4 regions of the Vibrio paucivorans genome follow, and region 3 is predicted to be linked to each of the others. Evidence: predicted binding sites of a transcription regulator. Region 3 holds the regulator's gene; each other region holds the start of a gene.
What was found. Region 3 encodes MetJ, which represses methionine synthesis genes. Its sites were predicted from a motif close to TTAGACNTNTANANGTCTAA; they were not measured.
Positions count from the first base shown of each region.

Region 1 (5,986 bases), 580 kb from region 3:
GTCATCAAACACATGCACCCCTGGCTTCACTGGAGCAGGCGGTGTGTAAGTATTCCAATCAATCGCAACTTTATTTGCTCGAGCTTGCTCTAAGGTAACAGGCTTAGTGCGAGGCTTTTTACGGTTATGTTGGTCACGAACACGCTCATAGTCCGCATCTAACTTTTCTACAAACGCTGGACGAAGCTCATCAGAAAGCAGGGAAGTACACACCCCAACAGCACGAGATGCATTGTTTACATACACTACAGGGTTCTTGTAGTTCTGCTCAATTTTCACAGCTGTGTGAGCTTTTGAAGTTGTCGCACCACCAATTAACAGAGGCAAGTTGAAATCAAGACGTTCCATCTCTTTTGCAACGTGAACCATCTCATCTAGTGATGGCGTAATCAGGCCAGAAAGCCCGATGATATCTACGTTCTCTTCTTGAGCTACTTTCAAGATTTTCTCGCACGGAACCATTACACCAAGGTCAATGATCTCGTAGTTATTACATTGGAGAACAACACCAACAATGTTCTTTCCGATATCGTGAACATCCCCTTTCACCGTTGCCAGTAGTATCTTACCGTTGGAAGAGCCAGCTTGCTTTTCCTTGTTAATGAACGGCTCTAAGTGAGCTACAGCCTGTTTCATTACGCGTGCAGATTTCACTACTTGAGGCAGGAACATCTTACCTTCGCCAAATAAGTCACCGACCACGTTCATACCGTCCATTAGAGGGCCCTCAATAACCTCTAGTGGCTTAGATGCATTAACACGCGCCTCTTCAGTATCTTCAACAATGAACTCTGTAATACCTTTTACTAACGCGTGCTCTAAACGTTTCTCTACTGGCCATGTGCGCCATTCAAGTGCCGATGCATCATCTTCTTTGCCAACACCTTTACCAGCGTATTCTGCGGCGATATCAAGCAAGCGTTCAGTCGCATCATCACGACGGTTTAAGACCACATCCTCTACTGCTTCACGAAGTTTGTCGGGAACGTTGTCATAGATCTCAAGCTGACCTGCGTTAACGATCCCCATATCCATACCATTCTTAAAACAGTGGTAAAGGAAAACGGCGTGAATCGCTTCGCGAACATAGTTGTTGCCTCGGAAAGAGAACGACACGTTCGACACACCACCTGAAATCATCGCATGAGGTAAGTCACGTTTGATATCGGCAACAGCCTCGATGAAATCTACAGCGTAGTTGTTGTGCTCTTCAATTCCCGTCGCGACTGCAAAGATATTTGGATCGAAGATAATGTCTTCTGGTGGGAAGCCAACTTCATCAACTAGAATTCGGTATGCGTTAGTACAGATTTCTAGCTTACGTTCACGTGTTTCTGCTTGGCCTACTTCGTCGAATGCCATAACGATAACTGCAGCACCATAACGGCGGATCAGCTTTGCTTGCTCTACAAACTTTTCCTTCCCTTCTTTCAGTGAGATCGAGTTAACGATGCCTTTGCCTTGGATACATTTCAGGCCAGCTTCAATCACTTCCCACTTAGAAGAGTCCACCATGATTGGCACTTTGGAAATTTCAGGTTCTGAGGCACATAGGTTCAAGAATCGAACCATACACGCTTCAGCATCAAGCATGCCTTCATCCATATTGATATCGATGATCTGGGCGCCGTTCTCAACTTGCTGGCGTGCGACTTCTAGCGCTTCATCATAAAGCTCTTCTTTAATTAGGCGTTTGAAGCGAGCAGAACCGGTCACATTGGTACGTTCACCAACGTTAATAAACAGAGTCTCTTTTTCTATGGTCAGTGGCTCAAGACCGGACAGACGGCAAGCCGTTACTAGCTCAGGTTGCTTACGTGGTTGAACCCTCTCTACTGCGTCCGCCATATGACGAATATGTTCTGGCGTGGTACCACAACAACCACCAATCAAGTTTAGGAAGCCGCTTTCTGCCCATTCTTTAACGTGAACAGCCATATCCTCTGGTGACAAATCGTACTCACCGAAAGCATTAGGTAAGCCCGCATTAGGGTGAGCCGATACAAACGACTCAGAAATGCGTGACAACTCTTCGACATAAGGACGCAGTTCATCCGGTCCCAATGCACAGTTAAGGCCAAATGAGATAGGGTTAACATGGCGCAAGGAGTTGTAAAACGCTTCCGTTGTTTGGCCTGATAGCGTTCTTCCCGATGCATCGGTAATCGTACCTGAGATCATCACAGGCAAACTAATGCCTAGCTCCTCGAACACCGAATCAACGGCAAACGCACAAGCTTTAGCATTTAGGGTATCGAAAATAGTCTCAATAAGGATGAGGTCTGAGCCGCCTTTGATTAACGCTCTAGTAGACTCGGAATATGCAGTAACAAGTTCATCAAAGCTAACATTTCGATAGCCAGGGTCATTCACATCAGGAGAAATAGAACATGTTCGGTTTGTTGGGCCTAATACACCTGCAACATAACGCGGTTTCTTTGGTGTTTTCGCGGTCCACTCGTCGGCAGCTTCACGTGCTAACTTGGCCGCTGCAAAGTTAATATCTTCACTCAGGCTTTCCATATCATAGTCAGCCATAGCAATGGTGGTTGCATTGAATGTGTTGGTTTCAAGAATATCTGCACCTGCTTCTAAGTATTGCAGGTGAATATCTTTAATTAATTTAGGCTGAGATAGGACTAATAGATCATTGTTACCTTTTAAATCACAATGCCAATCCGCAAAGCGCTCACCACGATAATCTTGCTCTTCTAATTTGTAATCTTGGATCATGGTGCCCATACCACCATCAATCAATAAGATACGTTGCTTTAATTGAGCTTCAATCTGTTGCCTTACATTACTTCCCACAGTACAGCCTCATTCCTTTAGTTATCGCTCCATCCTATCACACATTAAAAAGGAGTCTAGACGTCTAAATGAGGAAATTGATTACTTAGCCATGACAAAAAAGTGTTTGCTATTTGAGCATAGTAGGCAGAAAATCCCTATTCATATTTTGTTACATACTGAGAATATAATGTCGGTCTACTACACGCTTTGCTTCCTCTCAGCAGCAGCCATGCTGATTGCTTTCGTAAACAGCAAAATTGGTAAGATGCAAACAACCATTGCGATTACAGCAGGTTCGATGATGCTATCGCTACTCATCTTAGTTGCAGGCCAAAATGATTGGTTTCACCTCACTGAGATTGCCTCTGATACAGTAGCGAGTATTAACTTTGAAGACTTTCTACTAAAAGGGATACTAGGCTTTCTTCTATTTGCTGGCGGCCTAGGAATCAAGCTTCCTAACCTTAAAGATCAAAGATGGGAAATTACTGTATTAGCGCTCGGGGCAACATTATTCTCGACTTTCTTCATCGGATTTGCGCTTTACTGGTTCTGTCAGTTGATTGGAATCCAATTCGACCTTATCTATTGTTTACTGTTTGGTGCACTGATTTCACCAACTGACCCAATAGCCGTGTTAGCGATCGTAAAAAAGTTGGACGCACCAAAACGTATCTCCACACAGATAGAGGGCGAGTCTTTATTTAATGATGGTTTCGGACTAGTAATCTTTGTCACTATCTTCACGATTGCTTTTGGGACTGAAGCTCCAACAGTCGGCAGCGTAACACTACTATTCATTCAGGAAGCCATTGGTGGTATCGCCTATGGTTTTGTTCTTGGCTTAGTGTTCCATTATTTAATCAGTTCAACCGATGACCACTCGATGGAGTTACTACTTACGATTGGCATTCCCACGGCAGGGTATGCATTTGCTGAAGTGCTTCACGTTTCAGGGCCGCTAGCTATGGTGGTATCAGGCATTATGATAGGTAACTGGACTCGCTTTATTGGCTTTTCGAAGGAAAGTGAGGATCACTTAGACCATTTCTGGGAACTGGTCGATGAGTTTCTTAATGGCGTGCTATTCCTTCTCATCGGCATGTCAATGCTACTGTTCGAATTCCATAAAGAAGACTGGATTCTAATGGCCTTTTCTATCCCGCTGGTTTTGTCAGCTCGATATCTTAGTGTGTTCATTTCCTACATTGGGTTTAAACGCTACCGAAACTACAACCCTTGGTCGGTAAAAATCCTAACTTGGGGTGGGCTCCGTGGCGGCCTAGCACTAGCGATGGCGCTATCTATTCCATCAGGTGTATGGGTTATTCAAGACAAGCTGATAGACGTAAAAGAAATCGTCTTAGTTATGACCTACTCAGTCGTTGTGTTCTCGATACTAGTGCAGGGATCAACCATCACACCAATGATAGAGAAAGCAAAGCAATCTCAGAAGGAACTGGACGCTGAAGAACCAGAATTAGAAGAGTAGCGCCCAGTAGTCCCCACTAAAGTAAAAAGGCAGCTGAATTTAGCTGCCTTTTTTGCCATTCATCCATCGTACATTTACGACAGAGATTATTCTAAGCTTGCAGAGGATCTAGATGCGGCTTTTCTTACCTTCAAAGCGATTAGACTGGATAACGCTATTCCTAAAGTGATAATAGGTGCAGCCATCAAGAAAGCCGTCACATAACGGCTAATTGCCTCGGGAAGTTGAGGCAATAGCATTCCCAACGTACATAATAGTAATGTCCACAACGTTGCGCTAAGCCAGGAGAAGTACTGAAATCTGCACGCTTTATGCTCACGTATACCCATTACTAACGGTAATAGAGATCGTACTACTGGGATAAACCGTGCACAAAACAAAGCAACCAATCCATGCCTGTTAAGCAAACTATCCACTTGAGCCATTCTTTTTGAAGGGACCGCATTAACCCAACTTTGGACTTTTGGCAGTCGATTGAGCCATAAACCTTGTATATATCCAACCCAGCTTCCGGTTGCTGCACATACCGTGATAACAAGTAACGTTGCAATAGGCTCAAGCACACCAACAGCGGCAAGCGTTCCAGATAACACAACCACGCTATCACAAGGGAAAGGAGCAGCTGGTATAAAACCACTTTCCAAAAAGATTAGCATGCCAACAATTATGTATATAAGGGACTCGCTCTGCGCAGCTTGTAATAGAGTGAAATCTTGATGCCATAGGGCCGTTATCACCGAAATAACACCGTCCAACATGTCACTATCCTTTGCTAGATATTCTATAGTTCCTTTTTGTATATCTCACCCAACGCTATGACAAATCCTATTTTGAATCGTCAAGATTAGTATGGTTAAAACTATGCTGAGAGATGAGGAGGGCTTTCGTTTTCTATATATTAACGGGGCTTAATGTAGTGAAGCGATACAGTACTAATTTCTTAACCTCTGGAAAGCTTTAACGACAATTGATCCCGAGTTTCCTAGGTCACCTGAATTTTCAAACATTCAGGTGAAGTAGCACACCTGGCAGGAAAACTAGATCTTCAGAAACGGGAAAAGCCCAGTTCTTCGACTGGGCTTATAGATGTCGGAATGGGTAAGACTCTAATCTCAGCCCCCTGCGTGATAGGCCATATTCTTCTCAGTATGGCCTAACCAACTGAACCACCGCTCACTCTAAGTTGGTAACTCGCTGCTTCTATTTGCTCCAAATACAAAAAGACCTCAGCATTTCTGCTGAGGTCTCGAAATAAATGGCGGAGTGGACGGGACTCGAACCCGCGACCCCCGGCGTGACAGGCCGGTATTCTAACCAACTGAACTACCACTCCGCAGTGGTATCACTCGCCTTAGCAGATGTACTAAATTTAAAGCCTGGCGATGTCCTACTCTCACATGGGGAAGCCCCACACTACCATCGGCGCTATTGCGTTTCACTTCTGAGTTCGGCATGGAATCAGGTGGGTCCACAACGCTATGGTCGCCAAGCAAATTCTTTCTCTCTATTTCTAGAGAATAACTTGGAAAACTGATTTAAGTTCTACTGATACACATTCAATGTTCTATTTGAGTCCATCAAAACCCCTTGGGTGTTGTATGGTTAAGCCTCACGGGCAATTAGTACAGGTTAGCTCAACGCCTCACAACGCTTACACACCCTGCCTATCAACGTTCTAGTCTCGAACAACCCTTTAGGACG
Region 1 covers NZ_CM133230.1:2,939,730-2,945,715, forward strand. The annotation lists gene metH (methionine synthase) at 1-2,811, opposite strand, end outside; gene ACXABW_RS13320 (cation:proton antiporter) at 2,981-4,285, shown strand; gene ACXABW_RS13325 (DedA family protein) at 4,372-5,043, opposite strand; tRNA gene ACXABW_RS13330 (tRNA-Asp) at 5,542-5,618, opposite strand; rRNA gene rrf (5S ribosomal RNA) at 5,660-5,775, opposite strand; rRNA gene ACXABW_RS13340 (23S ribosomal RNA) at 5,884-5,986, opposite strand, start outside.
Region 1: metH (methionine synthase) is a predicted target of MetJ. The motif match lies at 2,860-2,879, and genes of this name have one in related genera.

Region 2 (5,986 bases), 550 kb from region 3:
CAGCTGAGTATACTTCTTCAGTTTGGTATGCCTTAACGAAGTTCTGTACGTTTTCAGCGTTTAGGTTGTCTTCACGCGCGACGATAAGGTTTACGTATGGAGACTCTTTGTCTTCAACGAATACACCGTCTTTTTGTGGTGTTAGGTTGATAGAGCTTGCGTAAGTTGTGTTGATGATAGATAGCGCAACATCGTCTAGTGAGCGTGGAAGCTGAGCTGCATCCAGTTCAACGATAGTGATGTTTTTAGGGTTCTCTACGATGTCACGTACGGTTGCCAGTAGACCAGCACCTTCACGTAGGGTGATTAGACCTTGTTGCTCAAGTAGTAGTAGAGAGCGGCCTAGGTTAGTTGGATCGTTTGGTACAGCAATGCGAGCGCCTTCAGCGATCTCATCAACAGAGGTCACTTGCTTAGAGTAACCAGCGATTGGGTAAACGAATGTGTTGCCAGCAATAGTCAGTTTGTAGCCACGGTCAGTCACTTGTTGGTCTAGGTATGGCTTGTGTTGGAACGCATTAATATCAATTGAGCCATCATCTAGCGCTGCGTTTGGTGTTACGTAATCAGTGAAAGTCACAAGTTCTACGTCTAGACCAAATTGCTCTTTCGCTACTTTTGCTGCGACTTCTGCAACTTGTGCTTCAGCGCCAGCCATTACACCGACTTTGATCTTACTCGTATCTGCTTCTTTCTCGCCGCAACCTGCTAGAACCAGAGCAGACGCTGCTGCTGCAATGGTAAGTAAACCTTTAAGGCTAAATTTCATGACTCTCTCCTTATTTGAATCTAATTTGCTTAATGCATCTGTGCGCCCGATAAGGGGCTGTCTTTATCTGTGGTCTACACGGCGTACGATAGAATCGCCGATAGACTGAATAATCTGTACCAATATAATCAACATCACGACAGTTACCGCCATGATCACTACATCGTAACGGTGGAAGCCGTAACGAATCGCTACGTCACCTAGGCCACCGCCACCAACCGTCCCTGCCATTGCAGAATAGCTTACAAGTGTAACCAGTGTGATAGTGACTGAGTTAACAATGGTAGGTAGTGCTTCTGGCAGTAAAACCTTAGTAATGATTTGAGTCGGTGTTGCGCCCATTGATTGTGCCGCTTCTACCAAGCCTGTTGGTACTTCAAGTAGTGCGCCTTCAATTAAACGAGCGACAAACGGGATAGCACCAATTGTCAGTGGCACAATTGCTGCTGTTGTTCCAATGAATGTACCTACTAACAGCTTGGTCACTGGAATGATGGCAACCATCAATACCAAAAACGGAACAGAGCGACCGATGTTGACAATCGCACCCAGAGTACCGTTCAGTTTGGTGTTCTCCAGTAAGCCACCTTTCTTCGTGGTATGAAGGATTACGCCAAGTGGGATACCAACTGCGAAGCCAACAATACCCGCAACGCCAACCATGTATAAGGTTTCCCACGTAGCGCCAAGCAGTAAGTTACCGTTAAGACTTAGCCATTCAGAAATCGTATTAAAGGACATAGCCAAGTACCTCTACTTTTACGTTATGTTCACGCAGAAACTCAATCGCTGCGTTGTCGTCTTGTTCGTTACCAAATAGCTCTGCGACCATCATGCCAAATTTTACGCCGCCAGCGTAGTCGAGATCTGAGCTCAGAATGCTGACATCAATGTTGAACTTACGAGCAATTTGCGTCATTAACGGTGCATCCACGGTGGCACCGGTGAACTCTAAACGCACCAGTGGGTAGCTACCATTTACGCGCGTGTCTTGCAGGCGAGCTTGATAATCATCTGGAATCGAAAGGTCTAGTGTTGAGCGAATGAATTCATGCGCTAATTCCGTTTTCGGATGCGCGAAGATCTCACCAACCGTGCCTTTCTCTACCAGTTCACCACCACCGATAATCGCAACTTCATGACAGATGCTCTTCACTACGTCCATTTCGTGGGTGATGAGCAGCATGGTGATATTCAGCTTGCGGTTGATTTCTTTAAGTAGTTCAAGAATCGATTGAGTCGTCGCTGGATCTAGTGCGCTGGTGGCTTCATCACATAGAAGTACTTTCGGGTCACTAGCCAGAGCGCGAGCGATGGCGACACGTTGTTTCTGACCGCCACTCAAGTTAGCTGGATAGGTATCGCGCTTGTCGGCAAGGCCAACCAGCTTTAATAATTCGCTGACTTTGGTATCGATGTGTTGGTTGTCTTTACCTGCCAGTTCCAGTGGCAGCGCCACGTTCTCAAACACAGTGCGCGAGGAAAGCAGGTTAAAGTGCTGGAAGATCATACCAATATTACGGCGCGCTTCGCACAGCTGAGATTTTGTCAGCTTAGTTAGGTCAACGCCGTCAACAATGATTTCACCTGTCGTTGGTGCTTCTAGCATGTTTACACAGCGAATCAGTGTGCTTTTCCCTGCACCTGATGAACCAATCACACCAAAAATGGTGCCTTGGGGAATGGATAGGTTGATATCTTTCAGAGCGTTGATTTCCTTAACGCCTTGATAAAAAACCTTATTTACTTGGTTAATCTCGATCATCTTTCTACCTGTGCAGGGACAACAGAATAATATTTTGAGCTAAGTCTCATTTAGTAGAGGATGCTATGGGTTTCGCTGATTCAAGTCAATAGATATTTTTACGTCTAGACGTCTAAATAGCTATTGCTCAATTCGATTAGGTAATTAGATAGTGATGAATGAAATAAAGCGTGCGATAATTCAAGGCTATACAGAGAAGATTGAGAACTGAATTTTGGCTAAACCAGCAGTGTTTTTAGATCGTGATGGCGTAATCAACGTGGACCACGGTTACGTGCATGATGAGCATGACTTTGAATTTGTTGAAGGGGTATTTGAAGCAACTAAGCAGCTTCAGCAAATGGGGTATATGCTTGTATTGGTGACCAACCAATCTGGTATTGCGCGTGGCATGTTTAGCGAAGATCGTTTCCTTTCTCTGACTCAGTGGATGGACTGGAACTTTGTTGACCACGGCGTAGAGTTTGACGGCTTTTATTACTGCCCACACCATGCTGAACACGGCGTAGGGAAATACAAAGAAGACTGCAACTGCCGTAAGCCTAAGCCTGGTATGTTTATCTCCGCGCGCGACTTCCTTAAGATTGATATGGCTAACTCTGTAATGGTAGGCGATAAAGCAGAAGATATGATGGCGGCAGAAGCTGCTGGTGTTGGCACAAAGCTACTAGTGCGCACTGGCAAGCCTGTTACCGAGAAAGGCGAAAGCCTCGCAAGTGCGGTGCTAGACAGCATAAGAGACGTGCCTGCTTACCTATCAAAATAAAGGTCGCCTTAGCGGCCTTTTTCATTATGTAGTGTGTGCAAGCTCTGGAGGTAGTGATGAGCAAATATCCTCTTATTCTATTCGCAGTCGGCTTACTTGCCGGTTGTACTCAGTCTGCGGTAAATGGCGACACCCTCAACGATAGTCAGTTTATGCATTACCAGTGTGGTGCCGATAAGTCGTTTGACGTGGCTTACTTAACCGAAAGTGAAGAGGCGGTGCTGCGCTTACCAGACAACGAATACCGCTTAGTGCAAGTTCGAGCAGGTTCCGGGACCAAATATATTTTGAATGACGGAACCGCTGAGTTGATGAACCCTGTTACCTTACGCACAAAAGGCAAAGAAGCCCGACTCGAACTGGGACGAGTGATTTACAAAAACTGTAAAACCCAATAACGTAATGCCACATGGTGGGCGGTCTGCCCACCAACTATCCATACAACCAACGACACTTTCATCTATATGAGCAAAAAACTCACGATTCACGACATAGCGAAACTTTCAGGCGTCGGTAAATCAACCGTCTCTCGAGTGCTGACTAACGACCCTAAGGTTAAACCAGCCACTCGTGCCAAAGTGGAGCAAGTGATCCAAGAGTCGGGGTATATTCCGTCGAAATCTGCGCAATCAATGCGAGGCGGGAGCCAAAAGGTGGTTGGTGTAATCATTTCGCGTTTGGACTCACCGTCGGAAAATAAAGCAGTTGGCAGTATGCTTCAGGCTTTATACCGCCTTGGCTACGATGCTGTAATCATGGAAAGTCAGTTTGATCGTGACAAAACTAACGAACACCTCAACGTGCTTAGAAAACGTAATGTTGATGGCGTGATTGTGTTTGGTTTTACCGATTTTGATATCAGTCAGCTCCAAGCGTGGCAAAACAAAGCCGTCGTTATCGCTATGGACACTGAAGAAGTCTCGTCGATCAATTATGATAACCGTGGTGTGATACATCAGGCGTTGCGCCATTTATCTTCTCAGTCACTTAATGACGTTGCTTATATTGGTGTTGACCCGAGCGACCGCACTACCGGGCAGCTACGTTTAGACGCTTATCTACAGTGGTGTACAGCAAACAATATTGAACCGAATTACCAAACGGGCCAGCTTCATCATGAAAGTGCCTATCAGCTAGTCGATAAGGTGCTCGCGAGTCAAACTCAAGCGATAGTCTGTGCCAGCGACACTTTGGCTTTAGGTGTGATAAAACGGCTTCAAGAGCTTGGCCGTGAAGATATCGCTGTAACCGGTGTGGGTGGCAATGAGCTGTTGTCTTTTCTATTTCCTAACATCTATAGCATCGACCCAGGTTATGCGCTTGCTGGAGAAAAAGCGGCTAACCTTTTGATCTCACATATAAATGGCAGTGAATCTCTCATTCACATCACCCAAGAGCCGGTCAATAACTAACTCACTAATTTATAAATGAATTAAAATTATACTGTGATCTCATTCAATTAATGGGACTGTTCCCATTTTTATTGCGAATTGAGTCTGTCAATATAATTGCAGTTTTTGGGAATGTTCCCATAAATATAAGAACAATTCAGAATGAGACTCCAAATAGGGTGGACAAGGATATGAGTAAGATAGCGAGACAAGACGTTACGCGTCTTATAGAACTGGTCGGGGGCAGCGATAACATCGCTAGTGTAAGCCACTGCCTAACGCGCTTACGTTTTGTATTAAACGATACTGACAAAGCGGATGAAAAAGCGTTAGAAGCACTGCCTATGGTGAAAGGGTGTTTCACCAACGCAGGCCAATTTCAAGTTGTGATTGGCACAGAAGTCGATGAGGTGTATGCCATCCTGATCGAACTTTCGGGGAAGTCAGAATCTTCCAAAGACGAGTCAAAACAAGCCGCTCGTCAGAACATGAATGTGCTCGAACGCGGTATTTCCCATCTTGCTGAAATCTTTGTTCCGCTGTTACCTGCGATCATCACTGGTGGTTTGATTCTTGGTTTCCGTAATGTCATCGGCGACATCAAGATGTTTGATGGTCAAACACTGACTGAAATCAGCCAGTTTTGGGCTACCGTTCATAGTTTCCTATGGTTGATTGGCGAAGCTATCTTCTTCTTCCTGCCGGTTGGTGTGTGTTGGTCTACGGTGAAAAAGCTGGGCGGCACACCAATTTTGGGTATTACGCTCGGTGTGACGTTAGTTTCCCCGCAACTGATGAACGCGTATCTGATTGGTAAGCAAGTGCCTGAAGTATGGGACTTCGGCCTGTTTGTTATTGAGAAAGTTGGATACCAAGCTCAGGTTATTCCTGCCATGTTAGCCGGTATGGCGTTGGCGTTTATCGAAACTAATCTTAAGCGCATCGTTCCTTCATACTTGTATTTAGTCGTGGTGCCATTTGTTTCAATAATCGTGTCGGTTGTACTGGCGCACTCTCTGATTGGTCCATTTGGTCGTGTATTAGGTGATGGCGTAGGGATCGCGGCGAAAGCGGCGATGACCGGTGACTTTGCTGTGATTGGTTCAATGGTGTTTGGTTTCTTATATGCTCCATTAGTGATAACGGGTATTCACCACACCACCAATGCCGTTGACTTGCAATTGATGCAAGATTTAGGCGGTACGCCAATCTGGCCATTGATTGCGTTGTCTAACATTGCACAAGCATCAGCTGTAGTGGGCATTATCATCATCAGTAAGAAGCACGGTGAGCGA
Region 2 covers NZ_CM133230.1:750,436-756,421, forward strand. The annotation lists gene ACXABW_RS03595 (MetQ/NlpA family lipoprotein) at 1-769, opposite strand, end outside; gene ACXABW_RS03600 (methionine ABC transporter permease) at 833-1,510, opposite strand; gene metN (methionine ABC transporter ATP-binding protein MetN) at 1,500-2,534, opposite strand; gene gmhB (D-glycero-beta-D-manno-heptose 1,7-bisphosphate 7-phosphatase) at 2,749-3,300, shown strand; gene ACXABW_RS03615 (MliC family protein) at 3,357-3,698, shown strand; gene treR (trehalose operon repressor TreR) at 3,765-4,712, shown strand; gene treB (PTS trehalose transporter subunit IIBC) at 4,883-5,986, shown strand, end outside.
Region 2: metN (methionine ABC transporter ATP-binding protein MetN) is a predicted target of MetJ. The motif match lies at 2,631-2,650, and genes of this name have one in related genera.

Region 3 (5,986 bases):
CATCACCACTTTCACGTAAGTCACGTACAGTATGATTGATAGGTAAACCTGCACCTACTGTCGCATTGTAGAACCAATGGCGATTAATCTTGCTGAAAGCATCTTGTACTTGATGGTAATACGCGCTTGCTGCTGAGCCAGCGACTTTATTCGCTGAAATTAAGAGCATGCCTTGCGAAGCAATATCTAGGTATTGCTCGGCTAGTGCTTTACTCGCTGTCACATCGAGTACGATAAGATCGTCAAAGCCTTGAGTTGCTCCCAGACGTTCAATCCACTCATTCCCATTGTGCGCAATGGCTTCATCATCGAATCGCTCGGCGACGGTATTCGCATTAATACCATTTGAATCGTACCAGTAAGTCTGGCTGTCGATAACCGCAACCAGTTCAAAGTTCATTCCACGGCGCTTTTCCAGCTCCGTTTTCTGCTCAGCAAACAGTGATAACCAACTGGAGCCAATATTACCTTTGCCACACAACGCGATGGCAACGCGTTTTTGAGCTTGGAATAACTGGCTATGGATAGCTGTCACTAGGGGGGATACAGGAGTGGTACGCAGAACAGCGACTAGGCTCAAGCCAGAAAGAGATTCAGAGATGAACTCTACCGGTGATGCCTTCAGCTGCTGGTAGAAACCGTAACAGTGGTTTGGGTTTTTAATTACGCCAGCCCCAACAGCGGCGATTAATGAGTAACCTTCTTTTAGCTTAATCTCAGCTTCGATTGCAGCATCTTGCAGATGGCTCAAAGCGCCGCTCGCGATTTCGCTGGTGTAGGCTAAGCGCAAAGTAAATTGATCCGGTTGCGCTTCGTACGCCAGAGGTTCAAGTTGAGCGCGTTTAAGGCTTTGCAACACATCAGATTCAATGCGTTCAAAGTCGTGACCATGGTCGAAAGTCAGTTGAATCAGTAAAACTTCATCTAAAGAGGTGATGATTTTTGCGCCACGACCGGAAGCGAGTACACGCTCTATACGAGTAGAACCCGATTCAGGTTGGTAGCTACAGCGTAGGTTGAGATCCATGGCACTTTGAGCAACGGGCTGAAGTGTGCGGCTGTGAAGAACAGGTGCCGCCAAACGCGCCAGTTCACTGGCTTCATCAAGACGCAATAGCGGCAGTAGGCAAGCATCGTTAACGACGCGAGGATCTGCGCTGTATACTCCTGCTACATCACTCCAGATAGTGACCTGAGACGCTTCTGCCAGTGCTCCAATTACTGTCGCTGAATAGTCTGAGCCATTACGTCCAAGTAGAACGGTATTACCTTGGCTGTCTTGGGCCATAAAGCCAGTGATAATCACGCGGTGGTGCGCGTGTTGTGCTAGCACCTCTTTCATTAGTGGGTAAGATGTACCACGTTCTACTTCAGGCTGCGTACCTGCTTCAGCCCGCAAAAATGCACGTGCATCCTGAGCGACCGCTTGTAAATCGTGTTCACACAACAATGCGGCGAGCAGTCGGGAAGACCAAACTTCACCATGACCGAGTATGGCGGCTTTTTCGGCTTCGGAAAGCGGTGCGACGAGTTCGCCTAACGTGCTGAATTCGTCATTGAGCTGAGCTAATAGGGCTTGTTTCGCGTCACCCGATATCAGGCTCTCGATGAGTTCTGTTTGGAACTGACGAAGCGTTTGAAGGGCTTCGTGTGCGATGCGGCCATCTTTGTGTAGCCCTTCCACAAACTCGATTAGACGGTTAGTGGTTTTTCCTGCCGCAGAGACCACCACTAAATCTTCACTATTGGAGTACTCTTTTAAGATATTTACCACGCGTAGGTAGCATTCAGGGTCAGCTAAGCTACTGCCACCAAATTTATGAAGTTGACGTTGAACAGTCATTCCCTAGGCACCTCGCTTAGCCGTTTTTTCAAATGCTTGAGTAAGGTCATCGATAAGGTCCTGCGCATCTTCTAAGCCAACCGATAAACGTAGTAATTGTTGAGAGACTCCTGCTTCAGCCAAAGCCTCTTCACCCATCGCGCGGTGCGTCATTGATGCAGGGTGGCAGATCAGGCTTTCTACGCCACCGAGAGATTCCGCTAACGAAAACAGTTCGAGTTCGCCAACAAAATATTTCAGTTCTTCAAATGAACCAGCAAACTCAAAACTCAGCATAGAGCCGAAACCAGATTGCTGCTTTTTCGCAATCTCATGGCCTGGGTGTTCTGGAAGGCTAGGGTGATAGATTGCTCCAACTAGTGGCTCCGACTGTAAGTACGTCAGAATCTCACGAGAGCTTTCTTCATGAACTTTCATTCGAGCGCCGAGCGTGCGAATGCCACGCAGTGTCATGTAGCTATCAAATGGTGTGCCGGTTGCACCAATGCAGTTGCCCCACCAAGCAAGCTCTTCTGCGTGTTCTTCTGTTTTCGTGATCACTACACCACCAATGACGTCTGAGTGACCATTAATGTATTTGGTTGTCGAGTGAATAACGAAGTCTGCGCCCAGCTCTAAAGGCTTTTGGAACACAGGTGTCAAAAAGGTATTGTCGACAGCGACGAGTGCACCAACTTGCTTTGCTTTTTGGCAAGTTTGGGCAATATCAATCACTCGAACCAGAGGGTTAGAAGGGGTTTCTAGCAGGATAAGCTTTGGCTTTTGTGCCAGAGCTGCGTCGAATGCAGCAGGGTCTGACTGGTCGACAAACTGTACTTTAAAGTCGCCTTTTTGAGCTCTGGTGTTGAACAGACGGTAAGTGCCACCATAACAATCGTGAGGTGCGATAATCAGATCATCAGGGCCAAGGAAAGCAGACACCCACAAGTTAAGCGCTGATGTGCCACAATTGGTCACAACGGCGCCTTTACCATTTTCTAGCTCAAATAAAGCGGTTTCAAGTAAGCCACGATTTGGGTTGCCAGAGCGGGTGTAGTCGTATTTTGGCACTTCACCAAATGCTGGGAATCCGTAGTTGGTCGAAAGGTAAATAGGTGGCACAACAGCGTGATGCTGAGTGTCTGATTCGATTCCTGTACGTACTGCAATAGTGGCTGGCTTACGGGTGCTCATAGATACTTCCTTTGTGACAATAGCTATCTCGTGGTGACTTATGATTTGGAATGAGCTATACCTAGGGTTTGTTGGTATTAACAACGATTGCTAAGAATCATTCCTTCTAGTTTATTCCACACTTTACTTATCAATTTTTGAGACGTCAACACTTCTAGACGTCTATATGTCTTTGCTTATAGACTTAAATCCCGCTAAAATCGCGCTTTAGAATTTTATAACAGACAAAATTGAGTAAAGGTGCGCAATGGCAGACTGGAATGGCGAATACATTAGCCCATACGCGGAGCATGGAAAAAAGAGTGAGCAAGTAAAGAAGATCACGGTTTCCATTCCACTGAAAGTTTTAAAAGTATTAACAGACGAGCGTACGCGCCGCCAGATTAATAACTTACGCCACGCGACGAATAGCGAACTATTGTGTGAAGCGTTCTTACACGCTTATACAGGTCAACCATTACCGACAGATGAAGACTTGCGAAAAGATCGCCCTGACGATATTCCAGCTGAAGTGAAAAAGCTGATGACAGAGATGGGGATTGAGTTCGAAGCGTACGACGAAGAATAATAGCAGCAACAACCCAGCACCTTGTTTTTCGCTGCGAACTCTGTCTATTGATGAAAATAAAAAACCGCTGATTCAATCAGCGGTTTTTTTGTTCCTTTTTGACAGGAAGGAGAGGCTGAAACTAGCCTTCCATATAACCTGAAGGCATTTCGATTCGAGCAACGCCTGAATCTACAGCTGCTTGCGCGACGGCTTTAGCAACACGTGGCAGTAAGCGAGGATCCATTGGTTTAGGAATAATGTAGCCTTTGCCAAATTCTAGCGATTCAACACCTGCAGCACTCAATACTTCTGCTGGTACTTCTTCTTTTGCAAGTTGGCGAATCGCTTCAACAGCTGCCAGTTTCATCTCATCATTAATTTCGCTAGCACGAACGTCTAGGGCACCACGGAAAATAAATGGGAAGCACAGTACGTTGTTTACTTGGTTCGGGTAGTCACTACGGCCTGTACCCATAATTAGGTCATCGCGGACTTCGTGCGCAAGCTCAGGTTTGATTTCTGGATCTGGGTTTGAACATGCAAATACGATTGGCTTATCGGCCATCAGCTTCAATGCTTCTGCTGGTAATAAGTTCGGGCCCGATACACCTAAGAACAGGTCAGCACCTTCGATAACATCTTCTAGCGTGCGCTTATCGGTGTTGTTGGCGAACAGCAGTTTGTACTCGTTCAAGTCGTCGCGACGTGTGTGGATAACACCTTTACGGTCGAGCATGTAGATCTTCTCGCGCATCGCGCCACATTTAATAAGAAGTTCCATACACGCAACAGCAGCAGCACCAGCGCCAAGACATACGATAGTCGCTTCTTCTAGCTTTTTACCTTGCAGCTCAATAGCATTCAGCATACCCGCAGCCGTTACGATTGCCGTGCCGTGTTGGTCGTCGTGGAAGACAGGAACGTCACAACGCTCGATTAGGCGGCGTTCGATTTCAAAACAGTCCGGTGCTTTGATGTCTTCTAAGTTAATGCCACCAAACGTATCAGCAATGTTAGCAACGGTATCAACGAATTCATCAATGGTGCGGTGCTTCACTTCAATATCAATCGAGTCTAGGCCAGCAAAGCGTTTAAATAGTAGCGCTTTACCTTCCATAACTGGTTTTGAAGCAATTGGACCTAAGTTACCTAAACCAAGAATCGCCGTACCATTTGAGATTACAGCAACCATGTTGCCTTTTGAGGTGTACTTGTAAACGTTATCAACGTTTTGCGCGATTTCACGGACGGGTTCAGCCACACCAGGACTGTATGCCAGAGCCAGATCTTCTGCTGAGTTAGCCGTTTTAGTGACTTCTACAGAGATTTTCCCTGGCGTTGGGTAGGCATGGTAATCAAGAGCTTGCTGGCGAAATTGTTCTTCTGCGGTTAGTTCTTGTGGCGCAGTGTCTTGACGGTTGTCATCTGGCATAGGTGTAGGTACTCATTTTTATATTGGGGGAAAGAGGAAAATTTATTCTAATTGATGTAAGTCAACCTGCATAGATAGGAATGCGACTCACGTCATCAAAAAACAGCAAATGACTGCTGATAAGACCAGATAGCAGTGAACTTGATAGGCACAAGAGGTGGGATTGTTGGATTTAACTTCTTTTTAACAAAAATTCGAGATTAATATCTTTACGTAAAGGTAATTTTATTAGGAAAGCTAATTCACTAAGAGCAAAAAAACAAAAAAGGACGCCGTGGCGTCCTTTTTCAGTTCTATGTAGAAAGAATTACTTCTTGCTAGATAGAGCACCGAAACGCTTGTTGAAGCGATCAACACGGCCGCCAGTATCTACGATACGTTGCTTACCAGTGTAGAACGGGTGACATTTGTCACATACGTCTAGGTGGATTGAATCTTTGTCTAGAGTTGAGTTGAACTCAAAAGAGTTGCCGCAAGAACAAGTTGCTTTTACAGCTTTGTATTCTGGGTGGATTCCAGCTTTCATGGGATAACCTCAAATTGGGCCGTGTCGCCATCCGATTCTAAGCCGGACACCACACGTAGTTAATAAAATAGTCAGTGTACCGCTGTATCTTCTTTACGAACTTAAAAGTCATAAGAACAGAAACTAGCCATAGCACTAAGGCGCAGTATAGTAATGAATCCAAAGCGGCGGATCAACAGGTTTGCTAATTATTTCGCCACTTTTTCTCCGCGCCATTGGCTTACGGTCAATTCGCTACGGATTACCGGTTTATACTGCGGGGACTTGGCGGTAGACTGTGATTTGTTACTGTATTTGATACTGCGAAGGTTATGCGCCCATCTATTGCTCGTGTTGCTCTGCCTGTCCCACTGGATAAGCAATTCGATTATCTGATCCCAAATCACTTGTTTCCTATCATTGGCGGGCGTGTATCTGTCCCTTTCGGGCGTCAAACGCTAGTCGGTATTGTGATTCAATTGG
Region 3 covers NZ_CM133230.1:205,264-211,249, forward strand. The annotation lists gene ACXABW_RS00960 (bifunctional aspartate kinase/homoserine dehydrogenase II) at 1-1,843, opposite strand, end outside; gene ACXABW_RS00965 (O-succinylhomoserine (thiol)-lyase) at 1,847-3,016, opposite strand; gene metJ (met regulon transcriptional regulator MetJ) at 3,264-3,584, shown strand; gene ACXABW_RS00975 (malic enzyme-like NAD(P)-binding protein) at 3,706-4,998, opposite strand; gene rpmE (50S ribosomal protein L31) at 5,306-5,524, opposite strand; gene priA (primosomal protein N') at 5,836-5,986, shown strand, end outside.

Region 4 (5,986 bases), 600 kb from region 3:
TAGGCTTAAATCAAAGAAAACGTGCTCGTAAGGAACAGCTAAGCGCGTAATTCGCTCGGCCTTACTTATCTACTAATGAGTAAGGCCGTTTAAACAAGGGATTAATTGGCTTCGCCAAATTAAAAAAGAGACAATACAAATGTATAAAAAAATCCTTGTTCCAGTCGACTTAAATGACCAAGGCTTTTCTGATAAAGCGGTTGAACTTGCTGTTTGGCATGCAAAACACTCAAATGCCGAAATCCACCTACTCAATGTGTTGCCTGGCATCCACATGTCAATGGTCGCGACCTACTTTCCGAAAGATGCAGCCAACCAGATGAAAGTGGACGTAAAAGCGCAACTCAAAAAATTCGCAGACCAATACATCGACGATTCCATCGTCTATAAAGTGCACGTTGCTGAAGGTAAACCCTATGCGACTATCTTGGATTACGCAGAAAAACTAGGCGCGGACTTAATTGTGATGCCAAGCCACAAGCGCTCTAAGATAGACAAAGTGGTATTAGGCTCTGTTGCTAGTAAAGTGGTACAGAACTCGCCGATTAATGTACTGGTGGTAAAACCACAGGGCTAAAGAAAGGACGCATCATGCGTCCTTTTTTCTTCCACTCGCGATAACCCTATCTTGTTTATTGCCCTTTACCTATTGAATCAATAGGTAGAAGCCACTTTTACAAATGAGAACAATTCTTAATAATAACCTTAGTTCCACAGATTATGACTAAGGCTACTATTATGAAAAAGACACTTAACTTTGCAGCTCTCCACTTCACTATTGCGTTCAGTGTCGCATACATTCTAACTGGCGACGTCTTAATCGGTAGTTTGATTGCGATGATAGAGCCTATGGTCAATACCGTCGCTTTCTACTTCCATGAGCGTGCGTGGAATACATCTGCAACACTCAAGAGATTTGCTCACTCCGCTAAAGTAAAAACGCTCAGCTTTGCTAGCGTACATTTCAGTGTCGCATTTAGCGTGGTCTATTTACTCACAGGAGATTTGTTTGTCGGTGGTGTGATGGCGGCTATCGAACCTACCATCAATACGTGCGCTTACTACTTCCATGAGAAAGTGTGGCAACGAAAACATCCCCAACAATGGGTGTGCGCACACTAACTCACTCGACTATATCGGATAGTGGGACACGCATAAGTCGCGACTTAACCCGACTTTAAAATGCTGCTGTTGGCCGTCCAAGTTGACTTCTAAACTATACAAATCTTGCTCTTTAGGCTGATCAGGCTCTGAATAGATCGGAGCCTCGATCTGAAAAAGTGCACTCGCATGGTTACTTCTCACATCAATAGGCAAGTGATAAGTCATGCCGTTAAATTTCACCATCGCAGACACAAGGCCTGAAGCATACGTAGTGTAATGGAGGTCAACCATAAACTCACACCCTCCACCGTGGTGCCAAATTTGCTCCGTAGCCACATGCTCTAAACGAACATGGCGAATAAATTGAAGGTAGGGCTCTTGCCAAATTCCCATTCGCTCATCAATCTTTGAAGGAGCGTCGCCTAATTCGCACAATTCAGTGGCTGAATCATCATCCAGCAACCAATCTTCTTCTTGCTCAAGGAATAGCACCTCAAATCGGTTTCTCCCTAACTGCAAATAAGGGCGAATATCTTTCTTGTATAACGATTGAGTACCATCACAGTCGAACACAGCGACACCATTAATACGCACTTCTGCATGGTAATCGACACCTGCTATGACTAAATCCACTGCTGGAAAAGCTAACATGGCTTCATCTACCTCAATATCATGCATGAGGTGCCACTCTTGCTGAGCAATATCTTGTTCCGTCAGGGTCTTGGGTAAGATGCTGCTTAAAGATGCTGGAAAAGTAATGTCATCTTGAGGAATAGACAAATCAGTTAAAGGTGACAATTGCCAAAGGCCTGCGAGAGATAGCTTCATTGAGGATAAACTTGAGCGAGATCAATTTTGAAAATTATAATCAATCTCAATGGATAAAGATATCTATTTACTTGTTAGACAAATACGAAAAAGCCCAGAGACGGTATGCGTCGCTGGGCTTTAATTTTATTACTAGAAGAAGCTAATAAAGCGTTACGCTAGAAGCTCTTTCGCTGTGTTTACTACGTTTTCAGTAGTGAAACCGAACATCTTGAATAGCTCGCCTGCTGGTGCAGATTCGCCGAATGTTGTCATACCGATGATCTTGCCACCGAAGCCAACGTACTTGTACCAGAAGTCAGCGATGCCAGCTTCTACAGCGATACGAGCTGTTACGTCAGATGGAAGTACAGATTCACGGTACTCAGCGTCTTGCTTGTCGAATGCGTCAGTTGCAGGCATAGATACTACACGTACCTTCTTACCTTCAGCTGTTAGTTCAGCCGCAGCGTTAACCGCTAGTTCAACTTCAGAACCTGTAGCGATAAGGATAAGCTCTGGCTTGCCTTCGCAATCTTTCAGGATGTAACCACCACGTGCGATGTTTGCTACTTGCTCTTCGTTACGCTCTTGCTGTGCAAGGTTTTGACGAGAGAAGATGAGAGACGTTGGACCGTCTTTACGCTCGATAGCCAGTTTCCAAGCTACTGCAGACTCAACTTGGTCACATGGACGCCATGTGCTCATGTTTGGAGTCAAACGTAGTGACGCCATTTGCTCAACAGGTTGGTGAGTTGGACCATCTTCGCCAAGACCGATAGAGTCGTGCGTGTAAACTTGGATGTTCTGAACTTTCATCAGAGCAGCCATACGCATTGCGTTACGAGCGTATTCCATGAACATTAGGAAAGTAGCACCGTATGGTACGAAACCACCATGCAGAGCGATACCGTTCATGATCGCTGTCATACCGAATTCACGTACACCGTAGTGGATGTAGTTACCCGCTGGATCTTCAGCAGAAACAGACTTAGAGCCAGACCACATAGTTAGGTTAGAAGGTGCAAGGTCAGCAGAGCCGCCTAGGAATTCAGGTAGCATAGCACCAAATGCTTCTAGTGCGTTTTGAGACGCTTTACGTGATGCGATGTTTGCTGGGTTAGCTTGAAGATCAGCAATGATTTGGTTTGTTTTCTCTTCCCACTGTGCAGGTAGTTCACCGTTTAGACGACGTTTAAGCTCAGCAGCTTCTGCCGGGTAAGCCGCAGCGTACGCTTCAAACTTAGCGTTCCAAGCTTCTTCTTTAGCTGCGCCTGCTTCTTTTGCGTCCCACTCAGCATAGATGTCCGCTGGAATTTCAAATGGACCGTGTTCCCAGCCAAGTTCTTTGCGAGTTGCTGCGATTTCTTCAGCGCCTAGCGGAGCACCGTGACAATCGTGTGAACCAGACTTGTTTGGCGAACCAAAACCGATGATCGTCTTAGTACAGATTAGTGTAGGACGTGGATCGGCTTTAGCTGCTTCAATAGCAGCGTTGATTGCAGCTGAATCGTGACCGTCTACCGCTGGGATGACGTGCCAGCCATAAGCTTCAAAACGCTTAGGCGTGTCGTCAGAGAACCAACCTTCAACTTCACCGTCGATAGAAATACCGTTGTCATCCCAGAAAGCAATAAGTTTACCAAGGCCTAGCGTACCCGCTAGAGAACATGCTTCGTGAGAAATACCTTCCATCAGACAGCCATCACCCATAAATGCATAAGTGAAGTGGTCAACGATGTCGTGGCCTTCTTTGTTGAATTGTGCTGCTAGAGTTTTCTCAGCCAGCGCCATACCAACAGCGTTAGTGATACCTTGGCCTAGTGGACCTGTTGTTGTTTCAACACCCGGCGCGTAACCGTACTCTGGATGGCCTGGAGTCTTAGAGTGCAATTGACGGAAGTTTTTCAGATCATCGATTGATAGCTCGTAACCTGATAGGTGCAGCAAAGAATAGATCAGCATTGAACCGTGGCCGTTTGACAATACAAAACGGTCGCGGTCGGCCCACTCAGGGTTTGCTGGGTTGTGGTTTAGGTGAGAACGCCAAAGAACTTCGGCGATATCTGCCATACCCATTGGTGCGCCTGGGTGGCCAGAGTTGGCTTGTTGTACGCCATCCATGCTAAGTGCGCGGATTGCATTTGCTAGATCTTTACGAGAAGACATGACTGCTCCTGAGTGCATTAAGCGAATTCGAAATGTGTGGTTAGAGGCTGAAAAATCAGCGCGCGATATTGTCTCAAAGGGATTTTGTCTCTGCAAACGTTTTACTGGCAGAATTCTAGCAATTCAGCGTAATTTTTAGCATTTTGATTCAAAGTAACTAAATTTAAGCTTTGCCGAAGCAAACGTTTGGTTATCTTCGATAAGAAAAAAGAGCTTGTAATTCGAGCGTTCAAAACTAGAATAGACGTCTAGATGTAGAAACACCTACAAAATTTACTGTATTTCATTACGGTTGGTTAACAACACCAGCCGTTATAACTAATTTAAGTGGAGCTCTCATGGCTAAGCACCTGTTCACTTCTGAGTCTGTTTCAGAAGGCCATCCAGATAAAATCGCAGACCAAATTTCTGATGCTGTTCTTGATGCCATCTTAGAACAAGATAAGAAAGCTCGCGTTGCGTGTGAAACGTACGTGAAAACAGGCATGGTAATGGTTGGTGGTGAAATCACGACTTCTGCATGGGTTGATATCGAAGAAATCACTCGTGAAACTGTACGTGAAATTGGCTACGTTCATTCAGACATGGGCTTTGATGCTGACTCTTGTGCTGTTCTAAACACAATTGGTAAGCAGTCTCCAGACATCAACCAAGGTGTTGATAAAGCAGATCCTAAAGAGCAAGGCGCGGGCGACCAAGGCATCATGTTCGGTTACGCAACAAACGAAACTGACATTCTAATGCCAGCTCCGATCACTTACTCTCACCGCCTTGTTGAAAAACAAGCTGAAGTACGTAAAAGCGGTAAGCTAGATTTCTTACGCCCAGATGCAAAATCTCAGGTAACGTTCCAATACGACCAAGGTAAGATCGTTGGTATTGATGCTGTTGTACTTTCTACTCAGCACTGTGATTCAGTAACGACTCCAGACCTACGTGAAGCGGTAATGGAAGAGATCATCAAGCCTGTACTGCCTTCTGAGTGGATCACTAAAGACACTAACTTCTTCATCAACCCAACAGGCCGTTTCGTAATCGGTGGTCCAATGGGTGACTGTGGTCTAACTGGTCGTAAAATCATCGTAGATACATACGGCGGTGCGGCTCGTCATGGTGGTGGTGCATTCTCTGGTAAAGATCCATCAAAAGTAGACCGCAGCGCAGCTTACGCAGCTCGTTACGTTGCTAAAAACATCGTCGCTGCTGGCATGGCGGACCGTTGTGAAATCCAACTTTCTTACGCTATCGGTGTTGCAGATCCAACTTCTATCATGGTTGAAACATTCGGCACTGAGAAAGTATCTCACGACATCATTATCGAAGCTGTTCGTCAAAACTTCGACCTACGTCCATACGGCCTACAAGAAATGCTGAACCTTCTTCAACCAATCTACAAGAAGACTGCAGCCTACGGCCACTTCGGTCGTGAAGAATTCCCTTGGGAAGCAACAGATAAAGCGGCATTACTACGCGAGTTCGCTGGCATCAAGTAATCACTAGCTAGATTTAAAAAGCCCTTACTAATAAGTAAGGGCTTTTTTTATGTCTGTTATTTGTAATTTTCGTCATTCACGCCAATAGTTAATAAGGTGTTAATTTTTCTATCTACCCATAGGTTTCGAGACTCAAATAAGTTTCTAAACGCAAGTAGAAAGAAACTTCACTAACAACGTGATGCAGGGCTTTGCTGTGAGTGCTTTTTAAGTCGAACTGTTTGTATCGCCAAAGCAGGCATCGAATCTACCAATACTTAGCTCAGGCTTGGTATTGAACGTGAATCGATCAAGGAGGATCTATGCCTCGTACGGTTAATCCATCGGACTTTCAAGATAAACGAAAGGAAGTCCCAGATAACGAATACGCTCGAACCATACCGTGTAATCAGCTTAGTGTGTCAGCGCCGTTT
Region 4 covers NZ_CM133230.1:2,920,783-2,926,768, forward strand. The annotation lists gene ACXABW_RS13205 (TRAP transporter permease) at 1-50, shown strand, start outside; gene ACXABW_RS13210 (universal stress protein) at 140-577, shown strand; gene ACXABW_RS13215 (DUF2061 domain-containing protein) at 739-1,122, shown strand; gene ACXABW_RS13220 (glycosyl hydrolase 2 galactose-binding domain-containing protein) at 1,132-1,932, opposite strand; gene tkt (transketolase) at 2,086-4,080, opposite strand; gene metK (methionine adenosyltransferase) at 4,419-5,573, shown strand; gene ACXABW_RS13235 (DUF2189 domain-containing protein) at 5,876-5,986, shown strand, end outside.
Region 4: metK (methionine adenosyltransferase) is a predicted target of MetJ. The motif match lies at 4,321-4,340, and genes of this name have one in related genera.